Regions from separate parts of the Microbacterium sp. NPDC087589 genome, predicted to be linked through region 1. Evidence: riboswitches for the same ligand, from Rfam matches in the RefSeq annotation. Region 1 holds a riboswitch; the other holds the start of a gene.

What was found. Region 1 has a riboswitch for thiamine pyrophosphate ahead of ACIOU8_RS17405 (ECF transporter S component). Riboswitches for the same ligand answer to the same signal wherever they lie in the genome.
Region 2: another riboswitch for thiamine pyrophosphate. It lies ahead of thiM (hydroxyethylthiazole kinase); the one in region 1 lies ahead of ACIOU8_RS17405 (ECF transporter S component).

Annotation. Positions count from the first base shown of each region.
Region 1 is NZ_JBIUWV010000009.1:125,222-133,518, forward strand. Features, by position in the region: gene ACIOU8_RS17390 (TerC family protein) at 1-104, opposite strand, end outside; gene ACIOU8_RS17395 (energy-coupling factor transporter transmembrane component T family protein) at 307-1,104, opposite strand; gene ACIOU8_RS17400 (ABC transporter ATP-binding protein) at 1,101-2,570, opposite strand; gene ACIOU8_RS17405 (ECF transporter S component) at 2,567-3,223, opposite strand; TPP riboswitch at 3,217-3,326, opposite strand; gene ACIOU8_RS17410 (D-alanyl-D-alanine carboxypeptidase) at 3,409-5,004, shown strand; gene ACIOU8_RS17415 (ABC transporter ATP-binding protein) at 5,153-7,396, opposite strand; gene ACIOU8_RS17420 (ABC transporter ATP-binding protein) at 7,393-8,297, opposite strand, start outside.
Region 2 is NZ_JBIUWV010000008.1:14,017-22,313, forward strand. Features, by position in the region: gene argC (N-acetyl-gamma-glutamyl-phosphate reductase) at 1-42, opposite strand, end outside; gene ACIOU8_RS15625 (bifunctional hydroxymethylpyrimidine kinase/phosphomethylpyrimidine kinase) at 287-2,437, opposite strand; gene thiM (hydroxyethylthiazole kinase) at 2,434-3,282, opposite strand; TPP riboswitch at 3,273-3,366, opposite strand; gene ACIOU8_RS15635 (NAD-dependent epimerase/dehydratase family protein) at 3,390-4,355, opposite strand; gene ACIOU8_RS15640 (DUF402 domain-containing protein) at 4,419-5,135, opposite strand; gene pheT (phenylalanine--tRNA ligase subunit beta) at 5,269-7,773, opposite strand; gene pheS (phenylalanine--tRNA ligase subunit alpha) at 7,773-8,297, opposite strand, start outside.

The DNA of each region.
Region 1 (8,297 bases):
ATGGTGGGCTCATGCGGCTTTCGCACGTGGGCGAAGAACTCGTACACGAAGAAGGCGATCGTGATGACGATCGTGATGATCCACACGAGGGGCGTGATGTTCAAGGAGGTCTCCAAAAGACGAGGCGTGACGGTGTCGACGCCAAGGTCTTCTCCATCCTCGCGAACGAGAACCGGGGACCCGGGATGCAGGGACATCCGTAATGACGAGCCGCCCGTGGTGGAGTACTCCCCTTGGGTTCACTCGATGCTAGCGAATACACCGGCATTGCGGCTATGAGAAAGCTGAGTATGACCTGCCAGCCGGTCAGGCGGTCGGGCCGAGGATGAAGTTCCAGGCCCCTGTCACCGCGGCCACTGTGATCGCGACCGTGGGGATCACCGCCGCGACGGCCACGAGCACCGTGTCTCGTCGGTCCCATCTCGACTCCCGCGCCCACGAGCGCCGGCCTGTGCCGCCGAAGCCGCGAGCCTCCATGGCGGTGGCCAGTGAGGATCCGCGTCGGATGGCCAGCACGAACAGCGCGAAGGCCATGCCGAACGCGCGACGCACGCGGCCCTCGTCGGCGACGCCGCGGGCCCGCCGCGCGAGTGCCAATGCACGCCAGTCATCGACGAGCAGTCCCAGCATCCGCATCCCGGCGAGCGCGCCGACGACGAATCTGGCCGGCAGCTTCACCCGCTGAGCCAGATCGTCGGCGAGATCGGTGGGGTCGACCGTGATGAAGAGCACCACGGCGGGCAGTCCGATCGCGAGGACCCGCACGGCGGTCGCTGCGGCGAGCGCGAGCGACCCGTCACTGACGCGCATCACGAACCACTCGAAGTGGATGGTGCCGCTCGTCGCACCGTAGAGCGCGATGGTGACCGCGCTCAGCGGTGCTGCGATCCACAGCACCGCAGTGCGGGTCCAGAACTCCTTGGCCCGCAGGCCCGCGAGAAGCAGCAGCGGGATCTCGAGCAGCAGGGCGACGGATGCCGAGACGACGTCGATCGTCAGCACGAGGGGCAGCGCGATCAACAGTGCGGCAGCGAGCTTCGCCAGGGCTGAGCGGGGGGCGATCGGCCCCGGTCTTTCGATGCGGGCGGTCAGCGGATCGATCATCGAGTGACCTCCCCGACCTCGAGGCGCCGCGCGTGCAGGGCCTCCAGCACGGCCTCGTCATGGCTGATCGCCACGATCGCCGTGCCCTCATCGCGCAGGCGTGCGATCAGGCCGACGAGTTCGGCCCACGTCGTGGCGTCCTGCCCGAAGGTGGGCTCGTCGAGCACCAGCATCCGAGGCCGTGTGGCGAGGGCCGCCGCGACCGTGAGGCGCCGCTTCTCGCCTCCCGACAGCGTGTACGGATTGGCCCCGGCCAGCGAGGTGAGCCGCAGCCGCTCGAGCAGGTCGTCGACACGGGAGGTGATCTCTGCGTCGGGGAGCTTCAGCGCCCGCGGTCCGACCGACAGCTCGTCGCGCACGGTCTTCGCCAGCAGCTGGTGCTCGGGTGTCTGCATGACCGATGCGATGCGGGTGAGCAGGGCCCGAGAAGACCAGCGGATGGGGTCGGGCTTCTCCCCCGCGGCGAGCGCAGGCAGCGCCGAGACCCTGCCGTCCTCGGCCGGGATGAGCCCCGCGAGTGTGAGTCCGAGTGTCGATTTGCCCGCGCCGTTCGCGCCGGTCACGCCGAGCACCTCGCCCGCGCGCACCTCGACGTCGAACGGACCGGCGACCGCGAGCCCTCGCCGCCGGGCCACCGTGAGGCCGCGGGCTGCGAGCAGGGTCTCCCCCGGCTCGTGCGCCGGCGCGGGCGGAACGGCGGGCGGGTGCCCGGGAACCCACACGCCGGATGCCGCGAGCTCGGCCCCTCGTGCCCCGAGAACCTCATCCGGGCTGCCGTCCGCCAGCACGACCGTGCCCTCCGGATCGGCGCCGAGCACGATCACCCGGGTGACGAGCGGCAGCCAGACGTCGATCCGATGCTCGATCACCACGAGGGTGGCCCCCGAGGCGTCGAGGGCGGTGGCGACAGCGTCTCGCACGTCCTGCACCCCCTCGGGGTCGAGATTGGCCGTCGGCTCATCGAGCAGGATGGCTCCCGGTCGCATCGCCAGCACACCGGCGAGCGCGAGACGCTGCTTCTGCCCGCCCGACAGCGCCGCCGTCGACCGGTCGAGTGCGACGTCGAGCTCGACCGCATCCAGCGCCGCGCGCACCCGCTGCCAGATCTCGTCACGGGGCACGCCGAGGTTCTCGCAGCCGAAGGCGACGTCGTCGCCGACCCTGGCGAGGATCGTCTGGGTGTCCGGGTCCTGCAGCACCATGCCGACACGACCGCGTGCGTCGGTGGGCGGCACACCGTCGACGAGCAGCCCACCGTGTGTCTCACCCTCGTCGGCGCCTCCGAGCACTCCGCCGAAGCCCTGCAGCAGGGTCGACTTGCCAGAGCCCGAGGCACCCAGCAGCAGCACCCGCTCGCCGGCCTCGATGCGCAGGTCGATGTCGCGCACCGCCCAGCGCAACCGCGTCGCGTATCGCCACCCCCAGCCGCGGGCTTCGAGGGTGGCTGGCGTCAGGGGCGAGCTCACACCCGTGCGGTGACCTCGCGGCCGGCGGCGAACCGGCTGAGGGCGCCTGTGGCTGCGAGTCCTCGGGCGATCAGCCACGCTCCCAGCCCGGCGATGACGGCACCCGAGATGGTCGTCGAGACGATGTACACGCTGGTGAAGAGCGTGTCCGCACCGGCGTACCAGAGGATGCGGTCGTTGATGCCGCACGCGAGCCCCGCGCCGGCACCGGCCAGCATCGCGACGGGCAGACGCCAGACGCCGTAGAGGAAGACGAGGAAGATCAGCTCTGCACCGAGACCCTGCACGAGGCCCGAGACGATGGTGAGCGGACCCCACGCGTTGCCGACGAGGGCCGAGATGATCGCGGCGACCAGTTCGGTGTAGAGCGCGGCGCCCGGCTTGCGGATGATGAGGCCGCCGAGCACACCGGCGATGAGCCACGGGCCGGCGAGCAGCCCCTGCACGCCGGGGAGCAGGGGGGTCAGGATGCTGCTCGGCACCTCGTATCCGACGTTCCAGAGCAGGAAGATCAGTGCGCAGGCGACGGCGATGACGCTGGCGACGACGATGTCGACGACCCGCCAGCGCCAGAGCTCCGGGCGACCGAGGCCCTTCGAGGCGTGCGAGACGGATGCGGATTCCGTGGTGGATCCAGACGTGGATGTACTCATCAGTGACTCCTCCCTGCGCTGGCATTACCCAGATCAGGTTCGACGGTCGAAGCGCGATTCGCTCCCTCTCAGCCCGGCTCGCCGGACTCCCGTGGTTGTTCTGACGATCTTACCCAGTGCCGACACTCACGTCTGCTCCTGTTGCAGCGACACGGAACCCTGCGCGAGTTCGGTACCGTGAGGAGGTGACCGCTCCCGATTCCGCCGAGGCCACCGCCTCCGCCGTTCCCGCGGGCGACGCGTCAACGCCCGATGCGTCAGCGCCTGTCGGCTCGGTGCATGCTGTGTCGGTGCCTGAGGTGTCGGTGCCTGAGGCCGAGGTCTCAGCGGCCGTCGCGACGGATCCGGCCGCTGAATCGGATGCGGATGATGAGGCAACCGCGATCTTCGCTCCTGACACGGCTCCCGATGCCCGGTGGGCCGAGGGCACCAGCGGTGGGACACCGCTGACGTGGGTCGACGCCGTCGAAGTCGCTCGGCACCCGGCGACCGAGGCGCTCGATGACGCGCCTCCCGCAGCGAGCGGCGGCGGACTTCTGACCGGAGCGCACCTGCGCCCGGCGATCGCCCGACCCGGCGTGCTGGTCCCGCTCGGTGTGCTCGTCGGACTGCTCGGCACCTATGTCGGGTCGGCCATGCTGTGGCCGTTGCACGAGGTGCCGCCGACCGTGCAGGCGACGGAACTGACGCCGATCACCGCGCCCGCAGCCGCCATCACCTGGCCGGCTCAGGGAAGCGCGGCCGTGGGAGTCGGTGGGATCGGCACGACGTCGTCGTCGCTCGACGCGGCGGCGATCGCGAGCGTCACCAAGGTGGTCTCGAGTCTGATGGTGCTCGATCGGATGCCGCTCGCCGTCGGCGAGCAGGGCCCCGAGTTCTCGTTCACCCGGGCAGACAACCTCGCGTACTGGGAGTACCGCCGCTCCGACCAGTCGGCACTCGACGTCCCCGTGGGCGGCACTCTCACCGAGTTCCAGCTGCTGCAGGGAACACTGCTCGGCTCGGCGAACAACTACATCGATCGTCTCTCCCAGGAGATCTGGGGCTCCCCCTCGGCGTTCACCGCCGCGGCGGAGGTGTGGCTGCGCGACCGAGGCCTCGACGACATCACGATCGTGACCCCGTCGGGGTTCGACGACCGCAACAGGGCAACGCCCGCGTCACTGATCGCGCTGGCCGAGCTGGCGATGCAGAACCCGGTGTTCGCCGGCATCGTCGGCACCCCGTCCGTCGATCTGCCGGGCGCCGGCACGGTGGTGAACACGAACGGGATGTTGGCGGATCCTGGCGTGATCGGCGTCAAGACCGGCACGCTCGGTGACAGCTGGAACCTGCTGACCGCAAAGGTCATCACCCTCGACGACACGACCGTGCGCCTCTATGCGTCCGTTCTCGGGCAGCCAGACGATGAGCAGCGCCTCACCCAGACCCGTTCGCTGTTCTCACAGGTCGAGACAGCGCTCGAGCAGCAGGCTCCCGCGGTCGCGGCCGGCACTGTGGTCGGAACGGTGACGACGCCGTGGGGCGCGACCACCGAGATCGTCACGGATGCCGATGCCGAGATCGTGCTGTGGAACGGCGCGACGGCCGAGGCATCGACGGATGTCTCCCTCGGCGACAATCGCGAATCGGGCGACGAGGTCGGCACGATGACGAGCTCCGGACCGTTGAACACGGTGACGACGTCGCTGTCGCTCGCAGACGACGTCGACGCCCCGAGCCCATGGTGGCGCCTGACCCATCCACTCGAACTCCTCGGCATCACCGAAGCGCAACGCTGAGTGCGCTGCTCGGGTGCCAGCAGAATGCCCCGCCCCCGAATGAACGGGAGGCGGGGCATTCTGCTGACGAGGCCGTCTGCTGACCAGGCCCTGTGTTGACTGGGCCGTCTGCTGACGAGGCCGTGTGCCGGATCCGTCCGAGTGCGGATCAGGCCTTCTGGCCCCCACCATCCGGGCGTTCGATGACCGCCTGCGCAGCCGCAGCCTCCGCGGCGGGAACCTGCGCCCCCACGGAGACCCCGACCTGTGCTGCCGCAGCCGCGTCTTCGGCGTCGCCGCTCACGACGACAGGGGTCGAGCCCGTGAGCGCGTCCTCTGCATCGATGTCGGTCGCCGCCTGCTCGAACTGCGACTGGTAGAGGCGCCAGTACGCGCCCTGCGCGGTGATGAGCTCGTCGTGCGTGCCCTTCTCGACGATGTCGCCGTGCTCCATCACGAGGATGAGGTCGGCATCGCGGATCGTCGACAGACGGTGAGCGATCACGAACGAAGTGCGTCCCTGTCGCAGCGCCGCCATCGCGTGCTGCAGCAGCACCTCGGTGCGGGTGTCGACCGCCGACGTCGCCTCGTCGAGGATCAGGATCGACGGCTGAGCGACGAACGCTCGTGCGATCGTGATCAGCTGACGTTCACCCGCCGAGACGTTCGACGCGTCCTCGTCGAGCACCGTGTCGTATCCCTCGGGGAGGGAGCGCACGAAGCGATCGACGTATGTCGCCTTCGCCGCCTCGAGAACCTCTTCGTCGGTCGCCGTGGAGCGTCCGTATCGGATGTTCTCGCGGATGCTGCCGGCGAACAGCCACGGGTCCTGCAGCACCATGCCGGTGCGTGAGCGCAGCTGCTCGCGCGTGACCTCGGAAATGTCCTGACCGTCGAGCAGGATCCGCCCGCCGTTCAGTTCGTAGAACCGCATGATGAGGTTGACGAGTGTCGTCTTGCCCGCTCCGGTCGGACCGACGATCGCGACCGTCTGGCCGGGCTCGACCCGGAACGAGAGGTCGGTGATGAGCGGACGCTCGGGCGTGTACGAGAACGCGACGTTCTCGAACTCCACGACGCCCTTGCCGTCGGCGAGCCTGGGAGCGTCGACGGCGTCGGCCTCCTGCTCTTCGGTGTCGAGCAGCTCGAACACCCGCTCGGCGGACGCGGTTCCGGACTGCACGACCGCGGCCATTCCGCCGAGCTCCGACAGCGGCTGCGTGAACTGCTGCGAGTACTGGATGAATGCCTGCACGTCACCGAGACGCAGTTGCCCGCTCGCCACCATGAGGCCGCCGAGCACCGCGATGCCCACATAGGTGAGGCTGCCGACGAAGGTCATCGCCGGCATGATGATGCCCGAGAGGAACTGCGCCTTGAAGCTGGCCTGGAACAGCTCCTCGTTCTCGTCCTTGAACTTCTCGAGCGCATCCTGCTCGCGGCCGAAGACCTTGACCAGCGCGTGGCCCGAGAAGGCCTCTTCGACGCGGGCGTTCAGACGGCCGACCTTGCGCCACTGAGTGCCGAAGGCCTTCTGCGAACGAGGGCCGATGACACCGAAGATCACGCCCATCAGCGGGAGTGCGACCAGCGCGACGAGAGCGAGCTGCCACGAGATCGAGAACATCAGCACCAGCACGCCCACGACCGTGAGCACGGCCGTGATCGCACCGGACAGCGACTGCTGCATCGTCTGCGTGATGTTGTCGATGTCGTTGGTCACGCGCGAGATCAGGTCGCCACGCTGCACCTTGTCGAAGTACGACAGAGGCAGGCGGTTGATCTTCGCCTCGACCGCTTCGCGCAGGCGCCACATGGTGCGCACCATGATGACGTTGATCACGTAGCCCTGGAGCCAGCTGAGGAACGCTGCCGTGATGTAGATCGCCAGCACCGCGATGATGATCCACCGCAGCGCGTCGAAGTCGACGCCGTCACCGACCCGGAAGCTGCCGAGGGCCGAGACCTGGTTGGCGAAGTCGTCCTGCCCGCCCCGGCGGAGCGCCTCGACGACATCCTCCTGGGGGGTGCCGGCAGGGAAACCGGGGAAGTCTCCGTTCGCCTGAGCGAGCTGCACCGAGATGAAGCCCTTGTAGATGAGGTTCGTGGCCTCGCCGAGCACCTTCGGGGCGGCCACCGTCAGCACGACGCCGACGGCGCCGGCGATCGACACCAGGATGAACCACACGGCCGAGGGCTTCAGCAGTCCGATCATCCGACTGAAGCTCTTGCCGAAGTTGTCGGCCTTGCCCGGTGCGACGCTGTCCCACCCGCCGCCGTCCTGGCGCGCCTTCTCGGCGAGCTCGGCTTCGTACTTCTCTTCTTCGGTCAGTTCAGGTTCGACCGTGGTGGTCGCGGCCGTGTCCTTGCCCTTGCGACCGCGGCGGGGCTGGGGGACGTTCTGCTCGCTCATGCGTCCACCCCCAGCTGCGATTCGACGATCTCTCGGTACGTGGTGCTCGTCTCGAGGAGCTCCTCGTGCGTGCCGACGCCGACCATGGTGCCCCCTTCGAGCACGACGATGCGATTCGCATCGGTGATGGATGAGACGCGCTGCGCGACCACGATCTTGGTCACGTGCGGCAGCTCACGCCATAGTGCCTGCCTCAACCGGGCGTCGGTGGTGAGGTCGAGCGCCGAGAACGAGTCGTCGAACACCAGGATCTGCGGCTGACGGACGATCGCGCGGGCGATCGCCAGACGCTGACGCTGACCGCCCGAGACGTTCGTGCCGCCCTGTGTGATGCGCGACTCGAGGCCCTGCGGCATCTCCTCGACGAAGTCACGACCCTGCGAGATCTCGAGGGCGTGCCAGAGATCTTCGTCGGTCGCGTCCTCTCTGCCGTAGCGGAGGTTGGAGGCGACCGTGCCGGTGAAGAGGAACGGACGCTGCGGAACGAGACCGATCGTCGCCCACAGCGACTCGACGTCCGCCTCGCGGACATCTGCACCGCCGACGAAGACGGCTCCGCCCGAGACGTCGAAGAGCCGCGGGATCAACGACACGAGTGTCGTCTTGCCCGCCCCCGTCGAACCCACGATCGCGACGGTCTCGCCGGGCTCGGCCGCGAAGCTGATGCCCGCGAGCACCGGAGAGTCGGCCCCGGGATAGGTGAACTCGACATCGTCGAAGGCGACTGAGCCGGGGGTCGGGAAGTCGGTGACGCCGTTCGCCGGGCGCTCCATGCTCGACTGCGTCTCGAGCACCTCCCCGATGCGCTCGGCCGAGACCGCGGCGCGCGGGATCATGATCGCCATGAAGCTGGCCATGATGACGCCGCCCATGATCTGGCCGATGTACTGCATGAATGCGA
Region 2 (8,297 bases), on a different contig from region 1:
CGCATAGCCGGATGCGCCGGAGACGGCGACGGAGTACGTCATTCTTCTACCTTAACGGTCGGACCCCGTGTCGAACGCGGGGTGCAGTGTCGGGAACCGGGGCGGCGACACCGGCACTCGACCGCCGTGCGTATGCAGGCAGAAGCGCAGGGTCGCCTAGAGTCGGCGGCCGCTGCGGCGTCGGCGCACGGCGATTACGCTCGGGACGAGCGTCAGAGGAGCGGTGGCGGCCGAAGGCATGCCGCGACGATAGCGCGCTCGTCGCGGCATGCGCAAATCCGGTCCGTCATGCAGAGACCGCGGTGCCGAACGGCGCAGCGAAGAAGGCGAGCTCGTGAGCGCTCGACGTCTCGAATGCCCGCAGCATCCGCGCTCGAACGCGGGCGGATGCCGCAGCGCCCGCCGCGGTGACATAGCCGATCGCCTGATCGGTCGCCGCCTCGAACGCGGGGTCGGCGTAGGTGGCGAGCCACGATGCGTACGGATGCCGTGGGTCACGGGCGAAGTCGCCGAACTCCCCCGCGTGCAGACGGCGCCCGAGATCGGTGTAGAGCCAGAAGCACGGCAGCACGGCCGCGATCAGCTCGGCGTAGTCGCCACCGAAGGCGACGGATCGCAGATGGTCGAGATACGCGACTGTCGCAGGCGCGGGCACGGCCGCGAAGGTGCCGAGATCCACTCCCTCACCGGGCGTCAGCCAGGATGCGTGCAGTTCGAGCTCGCCGACGATCGCCCCCTCGGCCGAATGCGCCCAGAACGCCTGCTCGTGGGGCGTGGGGGCGAGCCGCGAGGCCTCGGCGAGCACGCGGGAATAGTCGCGGAGATACAGCGCGTCCTGCGCGAGGTAGAACAGGAACGGCTCCTGTTCGAGAGTGCCGTCGGCCAGGCCGCGGATGAACGGGAGGCTGTCTATCCCCGACCGCACGGCGGCCGTTCGCTGCCACCAGTCCGCGCGGATCTGTTCCGCAGTCTTGGTCGTCTCGACCCCGCCGCGCTGCCAGAGACCCGCGAAGTGATTGATCGGCCCGTGACCGCGGCCGACGTGCAGGCCCCCGCTCTCGCGCAACGCCTCACGCAGCCACGCCCGCGACGAGGCGACGGCCTCGACGGGGCTCTCGCCGCGAGCGAGACGGGTGGCCAGCGCGGAAGACAGGGAGCAGCCGGTGCCGTGCGTGTTCGCGGTGCGGATGCGTGACCCCGGATACTCCGCCCGCACTCTCCGGGCAACGTCAACGAGCCCATCCGGCACATCGTCGCCGTCGAGGTGCCCGCCCTTGACGAGCACCGCCGCGTCGATACGCGATGACAGCTCCTCCGCCGCGGCGACCGCGTCGTCCCATCCCGAGATGGGTCGTCCTGCCAGCACCGCGAGTTCTTCGAGGTTGGGGGTCACGACATGAGCACGTTCGAGCAGCGAGCGCAGTGCGGCCTCGGCATCCTGATCGAGCAGCCTGTCGCCGCTGGTGGCCACCATGACAGGGTCGAGCACGACGATCGGCGGGTTCACGGCATCGAGCCAGTCTGCGACGGTGCGGATGACGTCGGCGTTCGCGAGCATCCCGATCTTCACCGCATCGACGACGATGTCGTCTGAGATCGCGTCGAGCTGCTGCCGGAGGAATATCGCGGGCGGCACGTGCACTCCACGCACCCCGACGGTGTTCTGGGCGGTGAGGGCGGTGAGCGCGGCCATGCCGTATCCGCCGTTGGCGGCGATCGACTTGAGATCGGCCTGTATCCCTGCGCCGCCCGACGGATCGCTGCCGGCGATGCTGAGCACCCGCGGCGTGCCGGATGCCCGCCAGCGGCGCACGAAGTCGCCCGCAGCGCGGGTCGGATCGTCCACCGCGCAGAGCGCCGACACCACGGCGAGTCCTGCGGCACCCGCATCGCGAAGCGATTCGGTGTCGTCGATGCCGACGCCACCGATGGCGACGCACGGAAGCGCCGTCGTCTCGACGAGGGCACGAAATCCCTCGACGCCGAGGGCCGGCGGATGGTCGGGCTTGGTGCTGGTGGGGCGGATGACGCCGACCCCCAGATAGTCGACCGTACCGAGCGGGAGCGCGCGCACCGCCTCGAAATGTTCCCGGCTGTTCGCCGTGAGGCCGATGACCGCGTCGGGACCGAGCATCTCGCGCGCCCGCAGCACGGAGTCGTCCCCCTGTCCGAGGTGCACCCCGTCGACCCTTGCGCCCTGTACACGGGCGGCGAGAGCAGCATCGAGGCGATCGTTCACCACGAGCAGCGCTCGCCCGTCGATCACGCGCGAGAGATCGACGAGCTGAGCGACGATCTCGGCATCCGTCGCGGTCTTGTCGCGCAGCTGCACGATCCGCACACCCCCATCGACGGCCTGCCGCACGGTATCCACGACGCCCCGCTCACCGCAGAGTGCGGGATCCGTCACGAGATACAGCGAGAGATCGACGATCACAGCGTGCGCTCCTCGACCCGTGCCGCCGCAGCGATCTGCTGCGGCGTGACGGTGGCGAGCGCGTCGAGCAGCGCGACCGCGAAACTTCCGGGCCCCGCTGCATGAGTCGCGGCGTGCTCGGCTGCGACCGTGTAGACCAGACTCGCCGAGGCGACTGCGGTGAGCGGATCTATGCCCGACTCGCGCGCCGCCCCGAGGAAGGCCGCCATCACGGCACCCAGCGCGCACCCTCCGCCGGTGACACGGGTGAGCATCTCGTGTCCGTTGGCGATGCGCACCACGCGCCGCCCGTCGGTGATGAGGTCGACCGGCCCCGACACCGCGACGACCGATCCGTGCCGGGCGGCGAGCTCCAGCGCCGCCTCTTCAGCGGCTTCGGTGCTGTCGGTGGCATCGACGCCTCGGCCACCCGCACTGAGCCCGGCCAGGGCGAGGATCTCTGAGGCATTGCCTCGAATCGCGGTGGGGCGCGACGCGGCGAGCTCGTGCGCCAGCGCCGTGCGCACGGGCAGTGCTCCGATCGCCACGGGATCGAGCACCCACGGAGTGCCCGCGGCTGCCGCGCCTGTCACGGCCTGGAGGCTCGCGGCCCGCTGCTCTGGCGTGGGCGTGCCGAGGTTGATCAGCAGTCCGGACGCCACCCCCGCGAACAGGCCGGCCTCGTCGACGATGTCGACCATCGCCGGGGCCGCGCCGAGGGCCAGCAGCACGTTGGCGGTGAAGCCGGTGACGACGCTGTTCGTGATGCAGTGGGTCAGCGGTGGTGTCTCGCGGAGCGCGGACAGCAGCTCGGCGGCCGACGCCGCGAGGGTCGAATCGGTATGTGGACGCAGACGATCGCTCAATGCGACATCCCTTCGCTAGTACGAACTAGATCAGGTTCGACGGGTCTGTTCTCAGCCGCGGATGCGGCACCCCGTGTCACTGCTCGCAGTCTAGCGATCTCCGGTCGTCAGCCGAGCAGCCGCACGAGCTCCAGCTCGTCGGCACGGGTCAGGCCCGCACGTCGCGTTCGGTCGACGCCGCGTTCGCGCTCGTCCGCGACGACAGCGGCGATCGTCTCGTCGATCGGGCGGAGTCCTCCCGCGGCATCCCGATACCTGGCGTTCGAGCGAGACATGAAACCGGGCATGTCGGCGGGCAGCCACAACGGCAGCGATCGCTCCCCCGCCCAGTGCTCGACGCCGTTCGCGGTCAGCCAGTCGTCATCCGCCACCGGCGTCTCCCCGATGTGCCCTGCCGCCTGCCGGATGGCGTCGAGTACTTCCGTCAGCGAATGCCGGTCACCGACCGCGTTGCTGACTCCTGTCGCCGAGGTCGTGGCGACGAACTCCGCCAGGTCATCGACGTCGATGACCTGCGCACTGCGTCCCTCCGAGCGAGGATGCAGCACGGGGCCATCCTCGGCCCGCAGGAACGCAGCAGCCCAGTAGCCGAACCGATCGCTCGGGTCGCCCTCGCCGACGATCAGGCCAGGACGCACGATCAGCGTCCGATCTCCGAGGGCACGCACGGCATCCTCGGCGGCGACCTTCTGCGGCCCGTACTCGTACTCATCTCCGGGGCCCGCCGGCCGATGCAACGGCGCGGACTCGTCCGCCCCGACCGTCTCATCGTCGGAGTATGCCGACACCGACGACACGTACGTCCACCGCGCGGCTCGATCGCCGAGCGCCTCGACCGCCGCCGCGACTTGTGCCGCGTTCGATGACACATCGATCACGTGGTCCCAGGCGCGACCCCGGACGGCATCGTACGCGTCAGCATCTCCCCGATCGGCCAGAACCAGGCTCGCCCCGTCCGGTGAGGGCCGTCCTCCCCTCGCGAGGCACAACACCGTCGCGCCGTCCACCAGCAGCCGTCTGGCGATGCGGCCGGACAACCAGCCGGTTCCGCCGAGGATGAGAACGTCGGTCATGGACCCATGCCACCACCTTCGCCGTGCGAAGGGAAGTGCCCTCCGCTCACGGCGGATGCCGGTTCACCGACTGCGGAGGTCGGACAGCCCCGCCAACTCCGGGACGGACCAGGAGGGATCAGGCCGCCAGTCGCACCATTCCGCGGCGAATGGCCAGTCCGCCTCACGGAACGACTCGATCGCGGCATCCGCGTGCCGCTCGATCTGCGCCGCCTGCTCGGAGGTGAGGCGTCCCTGCTCGACGGCCGCGATGAGCTCGTCCTCGTCCTTGAGGTGCACTCGACCATCCGGCTCGATCTCGACGTCGAGGATGTGGTCGGACGAGTATGTGTCACGATCGGTGCGCAGGTGCGCGTTCTCGAGGTTCACGTACCAGCCGGCGAACTGCCAGTCCGAACCGTTCGCCTCGCTCCAGAAGAGCCAGACCGACCACGCCGCACCCGCGGGCGCGATGCGGAGGATGCCGTTGCCCCACCATTCCTCGACGATCCGCGACCGCGGTTCGAGCCATCGCCGCTCGAGCGGGACCGTCCGGACGCGTTCTCCGGCAGGAGTGCCCTGCCCCTCCTGCAGCGTGCCCGGAGCGAGCCAGGCGACGAGACCCCGCTCGTCGTCGCGGACCACGCGCATGGGTGTGATCGTCGATGCGTCACCGGGCTGCCAGCCCGGCTTCCGGTAGTGCCAGGAGACCTGATCACCCGGGGTGAGGAACGGCCCCTCGCCCATCGCTCGGACGCCGTCGGGAACCGCCGCAGGAGTGCTGTGGGGAAGGATGCTCATCACGACACGGTACCCCGGGGCTCGCCGGGTTCAGGTCGGCTCGGCGGTGATGCGTGCAACAGCGGCACAGACGACGCACGCGAGCTGCACATCGAGTGCAGCCCGCGTGCGAATCGGTGCGCGCCGTGCGGTGTCAGTCGCGCAGCGTGGCGCCGAAGCGCTCGGACGCGACGGCGACCCCGGCGAGCTTCGCCTCGGTGGCCTCGGCAGCGGTGAGCGTGCGGTCGTCAGCGCGGAAGCGCAGCGCGAACGTCAGACTCTTCTCACCCTCGTCCACTCCCTCGCCGCGGTAGTCGTCTACGAGTCGAATCGCCTCGAGCAGTGCGCCCGCCCCTTCGGCCAGCGCGGCCTTGACCTCGCCGGCGGGGACGTCAGCCCCGAGCACGAGCGACACGTCCTGCGTGGCGGCGGGGAACGTCGACAGCGAGGCAGCGACAGCTCGGCCACCCCCCAGCGCGAGGATCTGGTCCAGATCGAGCTCGAGCACGGTCGCGCGACCCGGCAGGTCTGCTCCCGCTGCGACGTCGGGGTGGAGCTCTCCGACGTAGCCGACCTCGACGCCCCCGACCGACAGCACGCCGGTGCGCCCAGGATGCAGCGCCGCGCGCTGCCCCTGCGCCACCTCGATGTCGACCCCGGAAGCTGCCGCGATGACCCGGGCAGCGTCCAGTGCCTCCGACAGCCCTGCCGGTTCAGCCGCGCGAGCGGGCTGACGAGCAACGACATTGCCGGTGAGAAGCACGGCGACGTGACGGTGCTGCGGCGGGATGGACTCGTTCAGCGCGGCGAGGGTCTCGTCAGACGGACGCTCTCCGAGCGGCGGAACCGCATCGGTGCCGTACTCGACGCCGGGCTCGGGCAGGAACACGACTCCGGTCTCGAAGAGGGAGAGATCCGTGAGACCGCGCGAGATGTTGCGGTGCGCTGTCTGCAGCAGGCCGGGGATGAGCGAGCGCCGCAGGAACGGAGCAGAGCCATCGAGCGGGTTCGCGAGTCGGATGCCGGGCAGATGCTCCCCCGCCGCCGACCCGTGCAGGTCGTTGTCGGCTTCGGTGGTGAACGGGAACGACGGCGTCTCGACGAACCCGGCAGCCGCCAGCGCATCGGACACTCGACGACGACCCTGCTGGTGGGGGGTGAGCCCGCGGCCCGAGGGAGGCGTCGGCAGCACCGAGGGGATGCGGCCGAGGCCGTGGATGCGCGCGACCTCTTCGGCGAGAGACCACTTGTCGGTGAGGTCTGGGCGCCAGGTCGGCGGGATGACGGTCCACCCGGCATCCGAGTCCGACACCTCTGCGCCGATGGTGGTCAGCGCGCCCGTGATCTCGTCGTCGCTGTAGTCGACGCCGATGAGTCCCTGGACGAAGCCCTTCGGCAGGTCGATGTCGGCGACGAACACCTCGGCGAACAGGGCGCCGCCCTCTTCGGTGAGCGTGCCGCCGGCGAACTCGACCATCAGGTCGGCCGCGCGCCGCGCTGCGACGAACGGCACGAGCGGATCCACTCCGCGCTCGAAGCGCTTGGACGCCTCGCTGGGCAGCTTGTGGCGACGAGCGGTGCGGGCGATCGTGACCGGGTCGAAGGTCGCCGCCTCGATGAGCACGTTCCGCGTGGTGTCGCTCATCTCGGTGGTGCCGCCGCCCATGACACCGGCGAGGCCGATCGGACCCGACTCGTCGGTGATGAGCAGGTCCTCGACGTGGAGCTTGCGCTCCTGACCGTCGAGTGTCGTCATCTTCTCGCCCGGCGTGGCGCGGCGGACGGTGATGCCTCCGGCGAGCTTGTCGAGGTCGTATCCGTGCAGCGGCTGGCCGAGTTCGAGCATCACGTAGTTGGTGATGTCGATCAGGATCCCCAGTGAGCGCATGCCTGCGAGGGAGAGTCGGGCGATCATCCACGGCGGGGTCGGACGCGCAGGGTCGACATCGCGGACGACCCGCGTGACGAACTCGCTCGCCCCGACGTGCCCCCGAACCGGCGCGACGTCGTCGACGATCGCCGTGTGCCCGGTGCCGGGCTGGAGCTCGGCGAAGTCGCGATCCGCGGGGTCGCGGAACGTCGCGCCTGTCGCGTGAGAGTACTCGCGTGCCACTCCGCGCAGCGAGAACGCGTAGCCACGGTCAGGGGTGACGTTGATCTCGACGGCGACGTCGTCGAGTCCGAGCAGGCTGATCGCATCGGTGCCTACCGGGGCATCGATACCGAGATCCGCGAGCACCAGGATGCCGTTGTGTTCCTCGCCGAGGCCCAGCTCCCGCGCCGAGGCGATCATGCCGTCGGACACGTGACCGTAGGTCTTGCGCGCGGCGATCGGGAACGGCCCAGGCAGCACGGCACCCGGCAGGGTCACGACGACCTTGTCTCCGGCGACGAAGTTGTGCGCTCCGCAGACGATCCCGCGGATGCCGCCGTTCGCCTCGCCGACGTCGACCTGGCACCAGTTGATCGTCTTGCCGTTGGACTGCGGCTCAGCCTCGAGAGACACGACCTGTCCGACCACGACGGGACCCGAGAGCTCGAAGCGGTGGACGTCTTCTTCTTCGAAGCCGACGGTGACCATCGCCGCCAGGACATCCTCGGGCGTCGCATCCGCTGCCAGATCGACGTACTCACGCAACCACGAAAGCGGGACGCGCATCACACCACCATCCCGTACTGCTCGCTGAATCGGACATCGCCCTCTGCCATGTCACGCATGTCCTGGACGTCGCTGCGGAACATGAGTCCTCGCTCGACACCCATGCCGAAAGCGAAGCCGCTGTAGACGTCGGGGTCGATTCCCGCTGCACGCAGCACATTCGGGTTGATCATTCCGCAGCCGCCCCACTCGATCCAGCGAGCGCCCCCCTTGAAGGTCGGGTGCCACAGATCGAGCTCGGCCGACGGCTCGGTGAACGGGAAGAAGTTCGTGCGGAAGCGCGTCTTGGCCTCGGGTCCGAAGAGCTGACGCGCGACGTGGTCGAGCGTGCCCTTGAGGTGGGCCATCGAGATGCCCTTGTCGACGACGAGGCCCTCGAACTGCGTGAAGACCGGGAGATGCGTCGCGTCGAACTCGTCGGTGCGGTACACACGACCGGGGCACAGCACGTAGATCGGCACATCGCGGTCGAGCATCGAGCGCACCTGCACGGGGCTCGTGTGCGTGCGCATCACGAGGTGACG